One region of the Streptomyces sp. NBC_00328 genome, then DNA from elsewhere that is predicted to be linked to it. Evidence: riboswitches for the same ligand, from Rfam matches in the RefSeq annotation. Region 1 holds a riboswitch; the other holds the start of a gene.
What was found. Region 1 has a riboswitch for ZMP and ZTP ahead of OG485_RS42505 (bifunctional 5,10-methylenetetrahydrofolate dehydrogenase/5,10-methenyltetrahydrofolate cyclohydrolase). Riboswitches for the same ligand answer to the same signal wherever they lie in the genome.
Positions count from the first base shown of each region.

Region 1 (7,424 bases):
GTGGCTCCGCCTGACACCCGCCGCCCGGCGAGGCTGCTGCTCTCGCGTGCGGCCGGTAGCGAACAGGGGCCTGGACTGGCCGGTCAGGCTGCCTGATTGGTGGCTGTGGGGCGGTCGTCGAGGACAATGGTGGTGACCTGGGCGCCGTCGGGCCGGGTGTGGGTGGTGTCGGTGACGGCGAGCTGGGTGCGTTGGTAGACCGCGCAGGCCAGGGCCCAGGTGGCCATATCTTCGTCGACGGAGGCGTAGTCGTCGCTGACTTTGCGCATGGTGACCAGGACAGCCAGGACAGAGCGGCCGGACAGAGACGTCTCGATCATTCCGTCGTCAAGGTCGTTGATGCGTTCGGGGAGGCGGAAGTGGGGGTGCTGGGAGGTCTGCTCGATCAGGAACGACCACGTGTCCCGATGGCAGATCACGCGGGCCGAAGCGATGGCTGCGGCCCGCAGCACGCTCTCCAGGTGCTGAGCGTGGTCCTCCTTGCGCTGCTGTTCGGCATCCCCCGAGGCTGGGGCCGCTGGGTCCACCGAAGGCTCTGCCGGGGCGGCGCCAACCGCCGGAGATACCTGTGTAGCGGCTGCCGGCACGGTGACGACCTCCGGCAGTCCGTTCCGGTCCCGCTGTTCTTCCTCGCCGTCACTGACCGGGCCAGGGATCTCGTTCACTGCCTCTTCCCTCCACCCGTTACCGGTCTCGACGTCCGTCACATCCAGCGGCCGCGGTTCGCGCTGCTCAAGCTCCAAAGACGACCCGCGCTCTGCGGCGCCCGCCGGGTCCGGTGTACCAACGATGTGCGAGAACGCCTGCGCGAGCTCCCGCCGCAACGCCTCAACCCCGGTACGCGCATCCGCCAGGTCGGTGAGCATCTTCTCCTGGCGGCGCCGCAGCTCCCGGTTCTCCTCGCGCAGTCCTGTGGTGCCCTGCTGGACCGTCTCCAGAACCTTGCGGCGCAGGTCTTCCTGGTCCTTGCGTAATCCTGCGAGTCCGCTGGAAGAGTCGTTTACTACCCGTCGTATCTCGCCCAGTTCGCCCAGGATCTTCTCGAAATCTCGCCGTGCCACACAGCCCCCTCGCAGTTGACCGGTCAACCAGCCCATCCCTCCCCAAACAGGCATCCGCTGACGCGATGGTTTCCAGCCCTTTGCCTGGCTTGCGTGCAATCGCAGAGAATCTGATGCGCCGGAAACAGCAGCCAAGTGTCGGCGACGGCTGAAGAGTGGACCAGGGGGCCACTCTGAGGGCAAGACTTGCAACTGCTTCACTGTGCTCGATCGTCCTTCGGGTATGCCGAACCCGAACCCCGCACTGTCTCCAACTCCGCCTGACTGGCCGCACTGTGGCCACGGTACGACTCCGGGGGACCCGGTGGGTTGTCGCGGCATCCACATTCCCGGCCACACGGCATGCCTCGCCCACCTGGATGACTCCGACCGCGACGCCTACCTGGCCAGCCTGGCCCCCGATTCCGACGTCGACCATCGCGGCACCTCCTTCACCGAACCTCTTCTCAATGCGCTCCTTGACTCCCTCCGCGACCCGGCAACCGGACACCCCCGTCTCGGCTCCGCCAGGTTCGAGTCAGCAACTTTCGAGGGTGATGCCCAGTTCGGGTCGGCGATCTTCCATGGTGAGGCCAGGTTCGAGTCGGCGATCTTCGAGAGAGCCCCCCTGTTCAGGTCCGCGATTTTCCAGGGTGATGCCGGGTTCGAGTCGGTGAATTTCCATGGTGAGGCCAGGTTCGAGTCAGCGACCTTTGAGAGCGCCGCCTGGTTCCGGTCGGCGACCTTCCAAAACAGCGCCGTATTCAGCTCGGCGAACTTCGGTGGCTACGCCGGGTTCGCGTCAGTGACCTTCCGGGGCAACGCCTGGTTCCGCCTGGCGACCTTCCGGGGCGATGCCTGGTTCCGGTCGGCGGCTTTCGGGGGCGATGCCCATTTCGGGTCGGCGACCTTCAAGAGCGCCGCATGGTTCCAGCTGGCGGCCTTCGCGAGTCATGCGGGATTCGAGCGGGCGGTCTTCGAGCGGTTGGCCAGACTCGGACCGTTGGTCTGTGCCGCGAAGCTGGTGTTGTCCGGGGCAGTGTTCAGCGGACCGGTGAATCTCTCGTTCGCCGCCCGCCACCTGGAATGCCGACGGACGCGCTGGTCGTCGACGGCGGAGGTGCGTCTTCGCTACGCCACAGTCGATTTCTCTCACGCGGTCTTCGAGTACCCGCTCACGATCGCCGCAGAGCAGGATCCCTTCGTACTCGCCGGCGGCACGCAGTTGCCGGAGGCCCTCCTTGGGGATGGGCCCGATGCGGCGGTGCGGATGGCGTCGCTGCGCGGGGTTGACGCCGCGCACCTGGTGCTGGCCGACGTCGACTTGTCGGAATGCTTGTTCACCGGGACGGTGCATTTGGACCAGGTACGACTGGAGGGCGCCTGCCTGTTCGCCGAAGTCCCGTCCGGCCTCCATTGGCAGCGCTGGCGTCCCGTGCGATTTACTCGTCGTCGTCTGCTCGCTGAAGAGCATCACTGGCGCGCGCAGGCCGCGAGCCGTCCCGGGCTGGACACCAGGTGGTACCGACACCGCACACGTCGGGCCGCTGCAGCTGGCCCCGGTGTACCGGGCACTGCGTAAAGCGTTCGAGGACGGCAAGCACGAGCCCGGTGCAGCCGACTTCTACTACGGCGAGATGGAGATGCGCCGCAACGCCGATGACATCCCTCCAGCCGAGAGGCGCCTACTCGCCGCTTATTGGATGCTGTCCGGCTACGGCCTGCGCGCCTCCCGCGCCCTTCTCTGGCTCGCCGCGGCCATGCTGGCCACGATCGTGCTCCTCATGGGCTTCGGGCTCCCCCGCGACGACCCGAAGCAGGAAGCGACCGGCATCGTGCCGTCGGGCGGCGGCCGTGTGACTTTCGAGATCGGCAAGGACGATCCGCGTAACCCCACCGGGAACCGGTTCACCGGTGAGCGCTTCGAGAAGGCCCTGAACGTTGTCCTGAACTCGGTCGTGTTCCGCTCCGCCGACCAGGAGCTGACCACCACCGGCACCTACATCGAGATGACCTCCCGGCTGACAGAGCCCATCCTTTTGGGCCTGGCGGTTCTGGCCGTCCGCAATCGCGTCAAACGCTGACCCCATTACCCGTCAGGGATGCGACAGGCACCCCCTGCCCCAACAGCCTGACCAATGCCTCGTCACCAGGGCATGCCGAGTTCGTCGAGTTTTGCACGGCGTTCGGGGGTGAGCTTGTCGGCTCTGCGTCGGGTGTTGTCCAACCCCCACCCAGTCGCAGACCCACGACCTCCCGGCCCTCCTCGAGCCGCTGCGTCGGATCCAGGTGCCGAGGTCTTCGCCTTGCACGATCATGTCGCCCGCCGGTACCGGCAGGGTTTTGCCGGCTCGGACGTGTGTGAGCGGCGTTTCGAGTTCGGCGACGCGCTTGGCCTCCCCAGGCTGCCGGCGGCGTCGTGGCGCCGTACGTCTGGGAGTTGCTGGTGGGGTTGGTGGTTAGGGGGTGGGGTGGGGGGTTTGTAGTTCGGTGAGGACGGTGGCTCCTCTGGTTTCGGTGAGGTCGACGGAGGCGAGGACGGAGGGGGGATGGCGAGGCTGGGCAGGATGTGCGCGGGCGCGGTCTGTGGGGGCCCGGGTGCTGCGGGGGTACCGGGTGGTGGGGGTGCAACGCCGATGAGAACGCAGCAGTCAACGTCGCGGCAGGACAGGGCGGGATTCCCCGCCCCCGGCGCTCAGCCGGTGCCGGAGGGACGACACCGCCCGAACAGCGGTCGAGCGTCCGTGAACCCCAACCCAGCCGGGTTGGAATCCCCCTCGTTTAACTGGCTGTTCTCTATCCGGCCGTGTGATCGGTGGGGTTCGAACAGGGGCCTGGTTCGGGTGAGTTGTTCTGTGTGCAGGCATGGAAGAAGGGCCTCTTGGTAGCTCGCGGATGTCGAGTCCAGCGAGAAGCAAGAGGCCCTGTTGTCGAAGTGTCGCGTGGTCACGGTTGCCGAGTCCAGTTGGTCCACTCGTGGGTGTGACTGCCTCGCCCACAGGTTCGGGAACGCGGCCGACCGGCCGGATCGCCGGCCCCGGTACGGCTCGGACATGAGCGATTCCGAGTGGGCTCTGGTGAAGGATCTGCTGCCAGTTCCGGGCTGGCTGGCAGGCCGGGGCGGCCGACCGGAGGGCTACTGCCACCGGCAGATGATCGACGCGGTGCGCTACCTCGTCGACAACGGCATCAAGTGGCGGGCGATGCCGTCCGACTTCCCGCCCTGGCCGCGTGTCTACGCCTTCTTCGCCCGCTGGCGGGACGCCGGCCTCGTGACCGAGTTGCACGAACGGCTCCGTGAGGCCGTCCGCACCAGCGAGGGCCGCGGCCCGGAACCCAGTGCCGCGGTCGTGGACTCGCAGTCGGTGAAGGCGGACGCCACCGTCGCCCACGCCTCACGCGGGTTCGACGCGGGCAAGAAGATCAACGGGCGCAAGCGGCATCTGCTCACCGACACGCTCGGACTTCTGCTGAACGTGCTGGTCACACCGGCGTCCACGACCGACCGGGACGCCGCCCGGATCCTTCTGCCCGCGGCAAAGGAGGGCTTTCGGCGGCTGACGCGGGTCTGGGCCGACGGCGGCTACACCGGCCACCTCACCGACTGGACCAGCCGGCATCTCGGGCTCGTCCTCGACGTCGTCCGCCGTCATGAGGACGTCCAAGGTTTCCAGGCACTGCCCCGCCGCTGGGTCGTCGAAAGATCCTTCGCCTGGCTCCTGCGCAGCCGGCGTCTGGTCCGGGACTACGAGCGACGCACCGACACCAGCGAAGCCGTCATCCGCTGGTCGATGATCGCACTCATGAGCCGCCGTCTGGCCGCCCGACATGATCAACCTGTTCCGACGGCGGCGTCGTGAACCTTCCCGGCTTCGCCTCCACCAGCCAGCCCCGTTCCACCAGCCTCTTCAACCGTGCTCTCGCACCCTCGACGCGTGAGACGGAGGCACTGTCCCAGCCGAGTACCACCGCTGTCCGCCGGGCACCCAACCCCTCGACTCCGGCCTCCGCCGCGGCAGCCATCACCGCCCGGTAGTCCACCGACAGATCCTCGACCCCGACCGCGTTCTCCCGATGCGGCACCGCACGGCGCGGACCCACCGGCTTCTTCCGCGACGGCCCGCCGACCACCACGGCCGGCGCTTCCTCCTCGGCCAGCGCCTCCAGATACTGCTCGAGCCCGATCACCCGACGCCTGAGGACTTCTTCGGCGTCCGCCAAGTCCGCCCGCACCCGCTCCAGTTCGGCTTCGAGCTCCTCCACCCGCACCACCGCGGCCTTCCGCCGCGCTTCCAGAACCGCCCGCATCGACGGCATCCGCCACCCCCGCAACATCTCGACCGGCAACAAGCCGAGACTTCCGCGACAGATGCCATCCCATGTCTGACCAGCGGAATCCGCACACAAGGTTCGGAAAGAGAACGACCTCTAAGAGGGGGAGGATGTCAAGTGGCCATCGTCGAGCGCAAGCGGCACGGGAACGCTGACGAGAATGGACGTCGGTCCGGAAAGGGGACGGACCGTGGCGAGTCGCTCCCCAACTGGGAAGAGAACGCTGACCGGTGTGAGCATGCTGCGTCTACTACAGTGTGGCGTGGGCCGTGACTGGCGCTGAGGTGGAGCACCACCGGGGAGCGGTCTGACGAGACGTCGTTGCCGTGCGCCTGGGCGAGTGGTCAGCAACGCCTGGAGGCAACGATGTCCGCGACTCGGACGGCCCAGCTCATGGACGGCACCAACCTCGCCGAACGCATCATCGAAGAGGCTGCTGTCAAGGCGGCAGAGATCTCACGGCGTGGGGGAACCAGCCCCTGTCTCGCGACGGTGCTGGTGGGGGAGGACCCCGCGTCGGCCACCTACGTCCGCATGAAACGGGCGCGGTGCGCGAAGGCGGGCATCCAGTCCCGGCACATCGCTTTGCCCGCCACCACCACGACCGCCGAACTGATCGACACCCTCGCCGGCCTGTCCGGCGATCCGGACGTGCACGGCATCCTGCTCCAGCACCCTTGCGGCCCACACATCGACGAGCGAGCGGCGTTCGAGGCCATCGCCCCGGAGAAGGATGTCGACGGGGTCACCATGCATTCGTTCGCCGCGATGAGCTTCGCGCTGCCGGGCTTTATGTCCTGCACTCCAGGCGGAATCATGCGACTGCTGGAGGCGTACGACGTCGACCTCGCCGGCAAGCACGCCGTCGTGGTGGGCCGCAGCCCGATTCTTGGCAAGCCGGCCGGGATGCTCCTGCTCGCCAAGAACGCAACGGTGACGTACTGCCACTCCCGCACAGCGGACCTGTCGGCGATCGTCCGGGAAGCAGACGTCGTGGTAGCGGCCGTGGGACGGCCCCGGTTGATCCGGGGTGAGGACATCAAGCCCGGCGCGGTGGTGATCGACGCCGGATACAACCCGGGCAACGTCGGCGACGTGGACTTCGACACCGCCCGCACCCGCGCCTGTCTGATCACTCCGGTGCCCGGCGGCGTCGGGCCGATGACCATCGCCGTCCTGCTGGCGCAGACCGTGGACGCCGCCGCGAACCAGCTCGGAATCCAGCACCGATGACCTCCTGACCAGCAGCCCCTTGGCACCAGGCCAGAAGGGTCCCGCTCGGAATGGAAGACCTCGTAATCGGGCTGGCTGACAGTTCGTTCTGACAGCGGCTCGCCACCCGTGAGGGCGGTGAGCCGCCGAGGACGCGGATCCGCCGAGTGTCAGCCGGCCTAGGCGGGTGCCTCGGCTCGTGCCCGGTGCGGGCAGGGGCTGCTGAGCACTACTACGACCCGGAGGCAAGAGAGTTCAACTTCTCCGCGAAGCCGATCCCGGGCGACGACAACCAGACGGGGCGGCAACATCCTGAAGAGCTTCTACGCCAAGAACCGCATCATCGACGGAATGGATGACGGCTTCATCGTGAAGATCGCCACCTGACCTGACCTGACCTGACCTGACCTGACCTGCGCTGCGGCGGGAGCGACCCTGGCACCGGCCGCTCCCGCTGCAGCCGGTTCACGATTCGGCGGGCCAGAACTGCACGAGGTAGCGCTCCACACCGTGGCCGGTGCCCTCGCCTTCCGACAGGGCTGCGGCCTCGGCCCGGCCCGCACAGTGGACCCGGACGCGCCACGAACCGCCCGAATCCGCCAGCGTGATCAGGTCGTCCATCCGGCCCGTGTGCATGGACCACACGGCTACCTGACCACTGGCCGACTCGAAGTCGGCCTCGGCCACCTCATCCCAGTCGGCCCGTTCCTGCTGGGGCGGAGGCCCGTCCCACACTTCGACGCCGACCACGGCGGTATGGGTATGGCCACCGCTGGTGATGTCCAGACGTCCCGGGTGAGTGCTGAGGAACGCACGCCGGTTGAAGTCGTCCGGGAAGGG
Region 1 is NZ_CP108013.1:9,620,865-9,628,288, forward strand. Features, by position in the region: gene OG485_RS42480 (hypothetical protein) at 84-1,061, opposite strand; gene OG485_RS42485 (pentapeptide repeat-containing protein) at 1,366-2,622, shown strand; gene OG485_RS42490 (hypothetical protein) at 2,603-3,124, shown strand; gene OG485_RS42495 (IS5 family transposase) at 4,094-4,900, shown strand; gene OG485_RS42500 (hypothetical protein) at 4,842-5,348, opposite strand; ZMP/ZTP riboswitch at 5,632-5,717, shown strand; gene OG485_RS42505 (bifunctional 5,10-methylenetetrahydrofolate dehydrogenase/5,10-methenyltetrahydrofolate cyclohydrolase) at 5,739-6,605, shown strand; gene OG485_RS42510 (hypothetical protein) at 7,050-7,424, opposite strand, start outside.

Region 2 (7,424 bases), 9.3 Mb from region 1:
CACCCGCTCGCCCCGGCGCAGGTAGCGCACGATCGGCGAACGTGTCGTCGCGACCGGTCCCTCGTTCCACGCCTGCTTGCGCACGGCCACCTTCTGGACGGCCGGCCATGTCGATGTGCACGGTGCGAAAGCGGCAGCGGTCGGCGCAGCAGCGGACAGGGTGGTCGCGAGGAGGGCGGTGACGGCGGCCGCCGTGGTGAGCAGACGTCGGTCAGGTGCATAACTACTCGTTCCCGCGCGTTGACGTCACGCCCGCGCCCAAGGGCCGTTACGCCGCGCTGAAGGTCCGCGGCATCGCCGAGACCGGTGCGCAGCTCGACCGAAGGTCGCGGCCCCGGGTCTCCGCTGAACCGGGCCGCGTTTCCCTGCTTGCCATAGGCGATCACGCCGCCGTACATTCCCTGCACCCGGCTTGTCCGGCCGCTTCGTCTATCCCCTTTGAGCACATGAGGAGCGCCCGTATGACGGGTGTACTGGCGGTCGCAGGCGGCACCGCATCCGGCAAGTCCACCCTTGCCGAAGCCCTGTCGCTACAGTGTCCCGAGAGCGTGGCGCTGGTCCATCTGGACGACTACTACGTGCCCGCGCACGACCCCCTGATGGGTGTGTGGACGGTCAGTGCCGACGGGCACGCCGTCCTCGACTGGAACCATCCGGGGTCGATCGACGAGACAGCGGTGGCACACGCCATCGACGCGGCGCTGCTGCGCCCCGGCGTGCTGCTGGTGGTGGTCGAGGGCCTGTTCGCGCTGTCACTGCCGTCCGTGGTCCGGCGGGCGGCGTGGCGGGTGTACGTCGACACCCCCGACGACATACGCCTGGCCCGCAAGATCCTCCGGAAGATCGAGGTGCAGCGGCAGGACCCCCGGCTGTCCCTGCGCAACTATCTGCAGACCGGCAGGGACCGCCACGCAGCCCATGTCGCGCCCTCCCGGGCAGCGGCCGATCTGGTCGTGGACGGGACCGCGAGCGAGGCGGAGATGCTGGCGGCCGTCATGCCGCTGATCGGGCCGGCCCTCGCGCCGCCGTCCGCGGCGCCCTCGTGGGCACGGGGGGTGTGCGGTGTGACCCGTACCCCCGGGGTCCCGGTGTTCGCGCTGTGACGTGTCCCGGGGACACCGGCCCCGGCGAGGGACGCCGCGTGATCATCCTTGCGGCAACACAGCCCAACCCCCGGCGAGCTCTCAGATGGATCACGACCGATCCAGTTCACCTGCAGCCAGGCGAACTGCAGCGGCGACATAGCCCCGGCAGAGGGCGAGCCGATACCGGACGCGCCCCGGTCACAGGACTCCCGGTGACTCCTCCCCCGGCTGAAGCCGGAGGCTTCTCGTTACGCCGGGTTGGCGTTGCGACGGACCAGCCCGGCCCGTAGAACGTTGAGTGCTCCCACTGTGTCGGCGTGCGCTATATGTCCGCAGGCGACGCAGTGGAACTTCTCCTGTGTGGGCCGGTTCTCCTTGGCGGTGTGCCCGCAGTGGGGGCAGGTGCGGGAGGTGTCGCGGGGGTCCACGGCGATCACTTCCCGTCCGGCGCTTTCAGCCTTGGCGTGCAGAATCGTCAAGAACACCCCCCATCCGGCATCGTTGATCGACTTGTTGAGCCCGGCTTTGGCGGCCGCCCCGTTGGGCAGGAAGGTGCCCGGCCGGTCGGGGTCGGGCTTCGGGGCGGGGGCCTTGCTCATGTTGCGGATCTTGAGGTCTTCGTGCGCGATGACGTCGTATGCGCGGACCAGGTCGAGCGCGGTCTTGTGTGCGTGGTCGAGGCGCTGGCGGCGCACCTTGCCGTGGAGCTGGGCGACCTTGTCCACCGCGCGCCGGTGGTTGCCGGTGCGGTTCCCGGCCTTGCAGCGGGGGAACCGGGACAGGGCCTGCTGCGCAGCTTCGAGCTTGGCGGCCGCGCGGCGGCCGTGGCGCGGGTTGGCCACGAAGGCGCCGTTCGAGTCGGCGAGGAAGTTCGCGATGCCCAGGTCGATCCCGACCACGCTGCCGGTCGCGGGCAGTGGCTCCGGCTGGTCTTGTTCGACGCTGAGCACGACGAACCACTTACGGCCCTCACGCTTGACCGAGACGGTCTTGACCCTGCCGGGCACCGGGCGGTGCTGGTTGACCTTGACGTGGCCGATGCCCTGGAGGCGGACGCGGGTGACCGGGTCATGCGGAGTGGAGTTCCACCGGCAGCCGTCCCCGTCCTTCGGAAAGTCCACCGTGTCGAACCAGTTCACCCCGCGAAAACGCGGGTACCCCGGGATCTCTCCGGACTTGACCCGCCGGAAGAACGCCTGCATCGCCTTGTCCAGGCGGCGCAACGTCGCCTGCTGCGAGCTGAACGACCAGCGGCCCTGACGTTCAGGGTCGAACGCCGGATCTCCTTGAGCTGCGCGGACTGCATCCCGTACTTGACGGTGCTCTTCGAGACGTGCCGCCAGGCGTCACGGCGTTCCTGTAAGGCCCCGTTGTAGAGAGAGCAGTGATCGCGCAGCATCTCGGCGAGCGCCTGGGCCTGACGGACGGTGGGCCGCAGCAGGAACTTGTACGCACGGATCATCCAGCCCACCCCCTCCGGTCAGGCTGACTTGATCCTACTGTCTTGGCGTTTGTCACCACATCGGGAACCAGAAGCGCCCGGCATGACCGTCACCACACAAGCGCAGTGATCTCCGGCGCTTCGCGCCTCCAGACCGAGGATCGCATTCCCGTCCGACCTGAAGGCCGGGATTCCCTGCGAGAACAAGGGATGGCACGGGCCTACGATCTCGGGGATGGCCGGCCGTGTGTGATGTCGAGGGGGCGCTCATGGCAGAGCTTGTGCGGCAGCAGGATGTGGATGCCTACGTGGGCTTTCACGCCTTCGGGTTGCAGGAGTCCGGCGACGCGGATCTGCCGGTCCCCTTCCCGGACGACTTCAACCGGCGTGCGTTCCTCAGCACTCACCCGGGACGTCTGGACATCACCAGCGGTGGCCATACCCATACCGCCGTGGTCGGCGTCGAAGTGTGGGACGGGCCTCCGCCCCAGCAGGAACGGGCCGACTGGGATGAGGTGGCCGAGGCCGACTTCGAGTCGGCCAGTGGTCAGGTAGCCGTGTGGTCCATGCACACGGGCCGGATGGACGACCTGATCACGCTGGCGGATTCGGGCGGTTCGTGGCGCGTCCGGGTCCACTGTGCGGGCCGGGCCGAGGCCGCAGCCCTGTCGGAAGGCGAGGGCACCGGCCACGGTGTGGAGCGCTACCTCGTGCAGTTCTGGCCCGCCGAATCGTGAACCGGCTGCAGCGGGAGCGGCCGGTGCCAGGGTCGCTCCCGCCGCAGCGCAGGTCAGGTCAGGTCAGGTCAGGTCAGGTCAGGTGGCGATCTTCACGATGAAGCCGTCATCCATTCCGTCGATGATGCGGTTCTTGGCGTAGAAGCTCTTCAGGATGTTGCCGCCCCGTCTGGTTGTCGTCGCCCGGGATCGGCTTCGCGGAGAAGTTGAACTCTCTTGCCTCCGGGTCGTAGTAGTGCTCAGCAGCCCCTGCCCGCACCGGGCACGAGCCGAGGCACCCGCCTAGGCCGGCTGACACTCGGCGGATCCGCGTCCTCGGCGGCTCACCGCCCTCACGGGTGGCGAGCCGCTGTCAGAACGAACTGTCAGCCAGCCCGATTACGAGGTCTTCCATTCCGAGCGGGACCCTTCTGGCCTGGTGCCAAGGGGCTGCTGGTCAGGAGGTCATCGGTGCTGGATTCCGAGCTGGTTCGCGGCGGCGTCCACGGTCTGCGCCAGCAGGACGGCGATGGTCATCGGCCCGACGCCGCCGGGCACCGGAGTGATCAGACAGGCGCGGGTGCGGGCGGTGTCGAAGTCCACGTCGCCGACGTTGCCCGGGTTGTATCCGGCGTCGATCACCACCGCGCCGGGCTTGATGTCCTCACCCCGGATCAACCGGGGCCGTCCCACGGCCGCTACCACGACGTCTGCTTCCCGGACGATCGCCGACAGGTCCGCTGTGCGGGAGTGGCAGTACGTCACCGTTGCGTTCTTGGCGAGCAGGAGCATCCCGGCCGGCTTGCCAAGAATCGGGCTGCGGCCCACCACGACGGCGTGCTTGCCGGCGAGGTCGACGTCGTACGCCTCCAGCAGTCGCATGATTCCGCCTGGAGTGCAGGACATAAAGCCCGGCAGCGCGAAGCTCATCGCGGCGAACGAATGCATGGTGACCCCGTCGACATCCTTCTCCGGGGCGATGGCCTCGAACGCCGCTCGCTCGTCGATGTGTGGGCCGCAAGGGTGCTGGAGCAGGATGCCGTGCACGTCCGGATCGCCGGACAGGCCGGCGAGGGTGTCGATCAGTTCGGCGGTCGTGGTGGTGGCGGGCAAAGCGATGTGCCGGGACTGGATGCCCGCCTTCGCGCACCGCGCCCGTTTCATGCGGACGTAGGTGGCCGACGCGGGGTCCTCCCCCACCAGCACCGTCGCGAGACAGGGGCTGGTTCCCCCACGCCGTGAGATCTCTGCCGCCTTGACAGCAGCCTCTTCGATGATGCGTTCGGCGAGGTTGGTGCCGTCCATGAGCTGGGCCGTCCGAGTCGCGGACATCGTTGCCTCCAGGCGTTGCTGACCACTCGCCCAGGCGCACGGCAACGACGTCTCGTCAGACCGCTCCCCGGTGGTGCTCCACCTCAGCGCCAGTCACGGCCCACGCCACACTGTAGTAGACGCAGCATGCTCACACCGGTCAGCGTTCTCTTCCCAGTTGGGGAGCGACTCGCCACGGTCCGTCCCCTTTCCGGACCGACGTCCATTCTCGTCAGCGTTCCCGTGCCGCTTGCGCTCGACGATGGCCACTTGACATCCTCCCCCTCTTAAACGAGGGGGATTCCAACCCGGCTGGGTTGGGGTTCACGGACGCTCGACCGCTGTTCGGGCGGTGTCGTCCCTCCGGCACCGGCTGAGCGCCGGGGGCGGGGAATCCCGCCCTGTCCTGCCGCGACGTTGACTGCTGCGTTCTCATCGGCGTTGCACCCCCACCACCCGGTACCCCCACAGCACCCGGGCCCCCACAGACCGCGCCCGCGCACATCCTGCCCAGCCTCGCCATCCCCTCCGTCCTCGCCTCCGTCGACCTCACCGAAACCAGAGGAGCCACCGTCCTCACCGAACTACAAACCCCCCACCCCACCCCCTAACCACCAACCCCACCAGCACCAGCACCAGCACCCCGCGCCGAAACACACCACCAACTCCCCCACCAGCAGCTCCCCCACCCCGCGCACCGACCAGCCCCCCGACAGCACGCCAGCACGGCGTCAAGGCCGCACCAGCAGAGCACCACAAGGGGAACCGGGGCACCCGTTCGCATGCACCACTCCCAGCCCGCCGGGGCGTCCATGCCGCGCGCAAGCAACACGGCATCCTGGGCACCGACCACGAAACCCAGCACACCCCCTCCCCGGGCCGACAGCCCACCGAGAGGTGAGGACCCGGTCGCGGTCGACGTGGTCCAAAGACGCAAGGAGCGCAGCGCGCTGCGCCGGGACGGCCTCGCTCCGTGGCGGGATGCGCAACCTGTGGCGCGTCCGCTGGTGGCGCGCGGGTCATAGTCGGATGACGATCAGGGCGACGTCGTCGCGGGCGCCGCTGCTGACGCCGAGGTCCGCGAGCAGGGCGTCGGCAAGGCGTTCGGGTTCCTGGCGGGCATGGCGGGCGAGCGCGTCGGTGAGGCGTTGCAGGCTGGCGTCGATGTCCTCGCCGCGGCGTTCGATGAGGCCGTCGGTGTAGAGGACGAAGGTGTCGCCGCGGGTGTAGGGCAGGTCAGCCTGGGGGTGGGGGACGTGTTTGGTGCGGGCTCCCAGCGGAGGGTCGGTGGCCCGGTCGAGAAGGTCGAAGGTGCCGTCCGGGTGGACCAGGATGGGGGGCGGGTGGCCGGCGCTGCTGTACATGATGCGGCGAGCGCGGGTGTCGACGACGGCTTGGACGACAGTGGTGGCCAGCGCACCCCCCACGTCGCGTGCGTACAGGCCCAGGACGTCCAGGGCCCTCGCGGGCCGTTCGACGGCCCGGACGACCACGGACAACGCGCTGCGGAGCATGCCCATGACGGCGGCGGCCTCCAGGCCGTGGCCGACGACGTCGCCGACCGCCACGGCGAATCTGTCCTCCGGCAGGTCGACCACGTCGTACCAGTCGCCGCACACGTTCAGCGACCCGGCGGCGGGCAGGTAGCGCACCGCGGTGTCCCGGTGCCGGGCCAGATGTGGCGAGTGGAGCATGGCCTCCTGCAAGGTGAGAGCGACCTGGCGTTCCCGGGCGTGGGCTTGGCGCAGTTCCTCGTTCAGTCGTTTGAGCTCAAGCGCCCGTGCGTACAGTTCGACCTCCCGCGCCTCCACGTCGCTGAGCGCACCGCCTTCTCGCAGGCGGGGGTGGGAACGGATGAACGAGGTCACGTCCTCCCCCCGGTGGAGGATCCACTCCACCTGCCCGTCCGGCCCGAGCACCGGGGTGTTGATCGCGGACCACCACCGCTCCACGAACACGCCGGGCCGGTCGGCCACGGGAATGTCGTACTTCATCGGCGCCATCGTGTCCGGCTCTTTCGAGCGCAGGACCCGGTGCAGGGAGGCGTGCAGATTCCGCACGCCGCCGGCATCCGGGTCCGCCGGGTTGTCAGGGAAGGCATCGAAGAGGTACCGCCCGAGCAGATCCTCCCGGGTACGGCCGGTCACCCGGCAGGCCGCCTCATTGATGTCGGCGAGCACCAGATCCGGGCCGAGCACCATGCAGGGGCTGGGGGTGACAGCGAACAGCGCCTGGTAATCGATCGCCGGCCTCACCGCACGGTGCGGCCGTGCATCCTCAGCAGGGCTGCTCTCGTCTCCCATCCTTACGTTCTACCGTTCGCCGACGCCCCCGGCACCTGCGCACATCGCCTGTCCTCGAATCACGACGAGCGACCGGGGGCGCGACATCACCGGCAAGGTCACCGCCAAGAAGACCGGCTACACCAGCGGCACCGCCAACGCCCAAGGCGGTCCGCATCAGCTGACCCGGTCCGCCCTCCCTTGAGGCGCCCATGCGATGGCAGGACCTCACGCACGTTTCACGCCGGCGGCAGGAATCTGCCCGCCGTGGACCACGCGCCAGACCGAGCCGGTGTGACCACACTTTCGGTACGCCGGACCGCTCTGGGTTCGCGCGATCGCGTCGACACACAAAACGAGGACGTCACCGCGGTGTACGTAGCGGTCGACCGGCTGTTCGGCTTGGCCACCGGGCAGTCGTTCCACGCCGGCCGCTGTACCGCGACCACCCGTCCCGTCACCCTGTACTTCGTCGCACACACTGCCTCGGCTCCGGTGCCAGCTGCGGTGATCGCCTGTCGGTAGGTCCGGTAAGACGATGTCGCCCGCTCCGAAGACTCCAGGGATGTTCATGCGGGTCGACGGCGAG
Region 2 is NZ_CP108013.1:340,278-347,701, forward strand. Features, by position in the region: gene OG485_RS01315 (hypothetical protein) at 1-84, opposite strand, end outside; gene OG485_RS01320 (uridine kinase family protein) at 462-1,103, shown strand; partial or broken gene OG485_RS01325 (RNA-guided endonuclease InsQ/TnpB family protein) at 1,334-2,547, opposite strand; gene OG485_RS01330 (hypothetical protein) at 2,796-3,263, shown strand; gene OG485_RS01335 (bifunctional 5,10-methylenetetrahydrofolate dehydrogenase/5,10-methenyltetrahydrofolate cyclohydrolase) at 3,708-4,574, opposite strand; ZMP/ZTP riboswitch at 4,596-4,681, opposite strand; gene OG485_RS01340 (PP2C family protein-serine/threonine phosphatase) at 5,573-6,856, opposite strand; partial or broken gene OG485_RS01345 (thioredoxin-disulfide reductase) at 7,318-7,424, opposite strand, start outside.
Region 2: another riboswitch for ZMP and ZTP. It lies ahead of OG485_RS01335 (bifunctional 5,10-methylenetetrahydrofolate dehydrogenase/5,10-methenyltetrahydrofolate cyclohydrolase); the one in region 1 lies ahead of OG485_RS42505 (bifunctional 5,10-methylenetetrahydrofolate dehydrogenase/5,10-methenyltetrahydrofolate cyclohydrolase).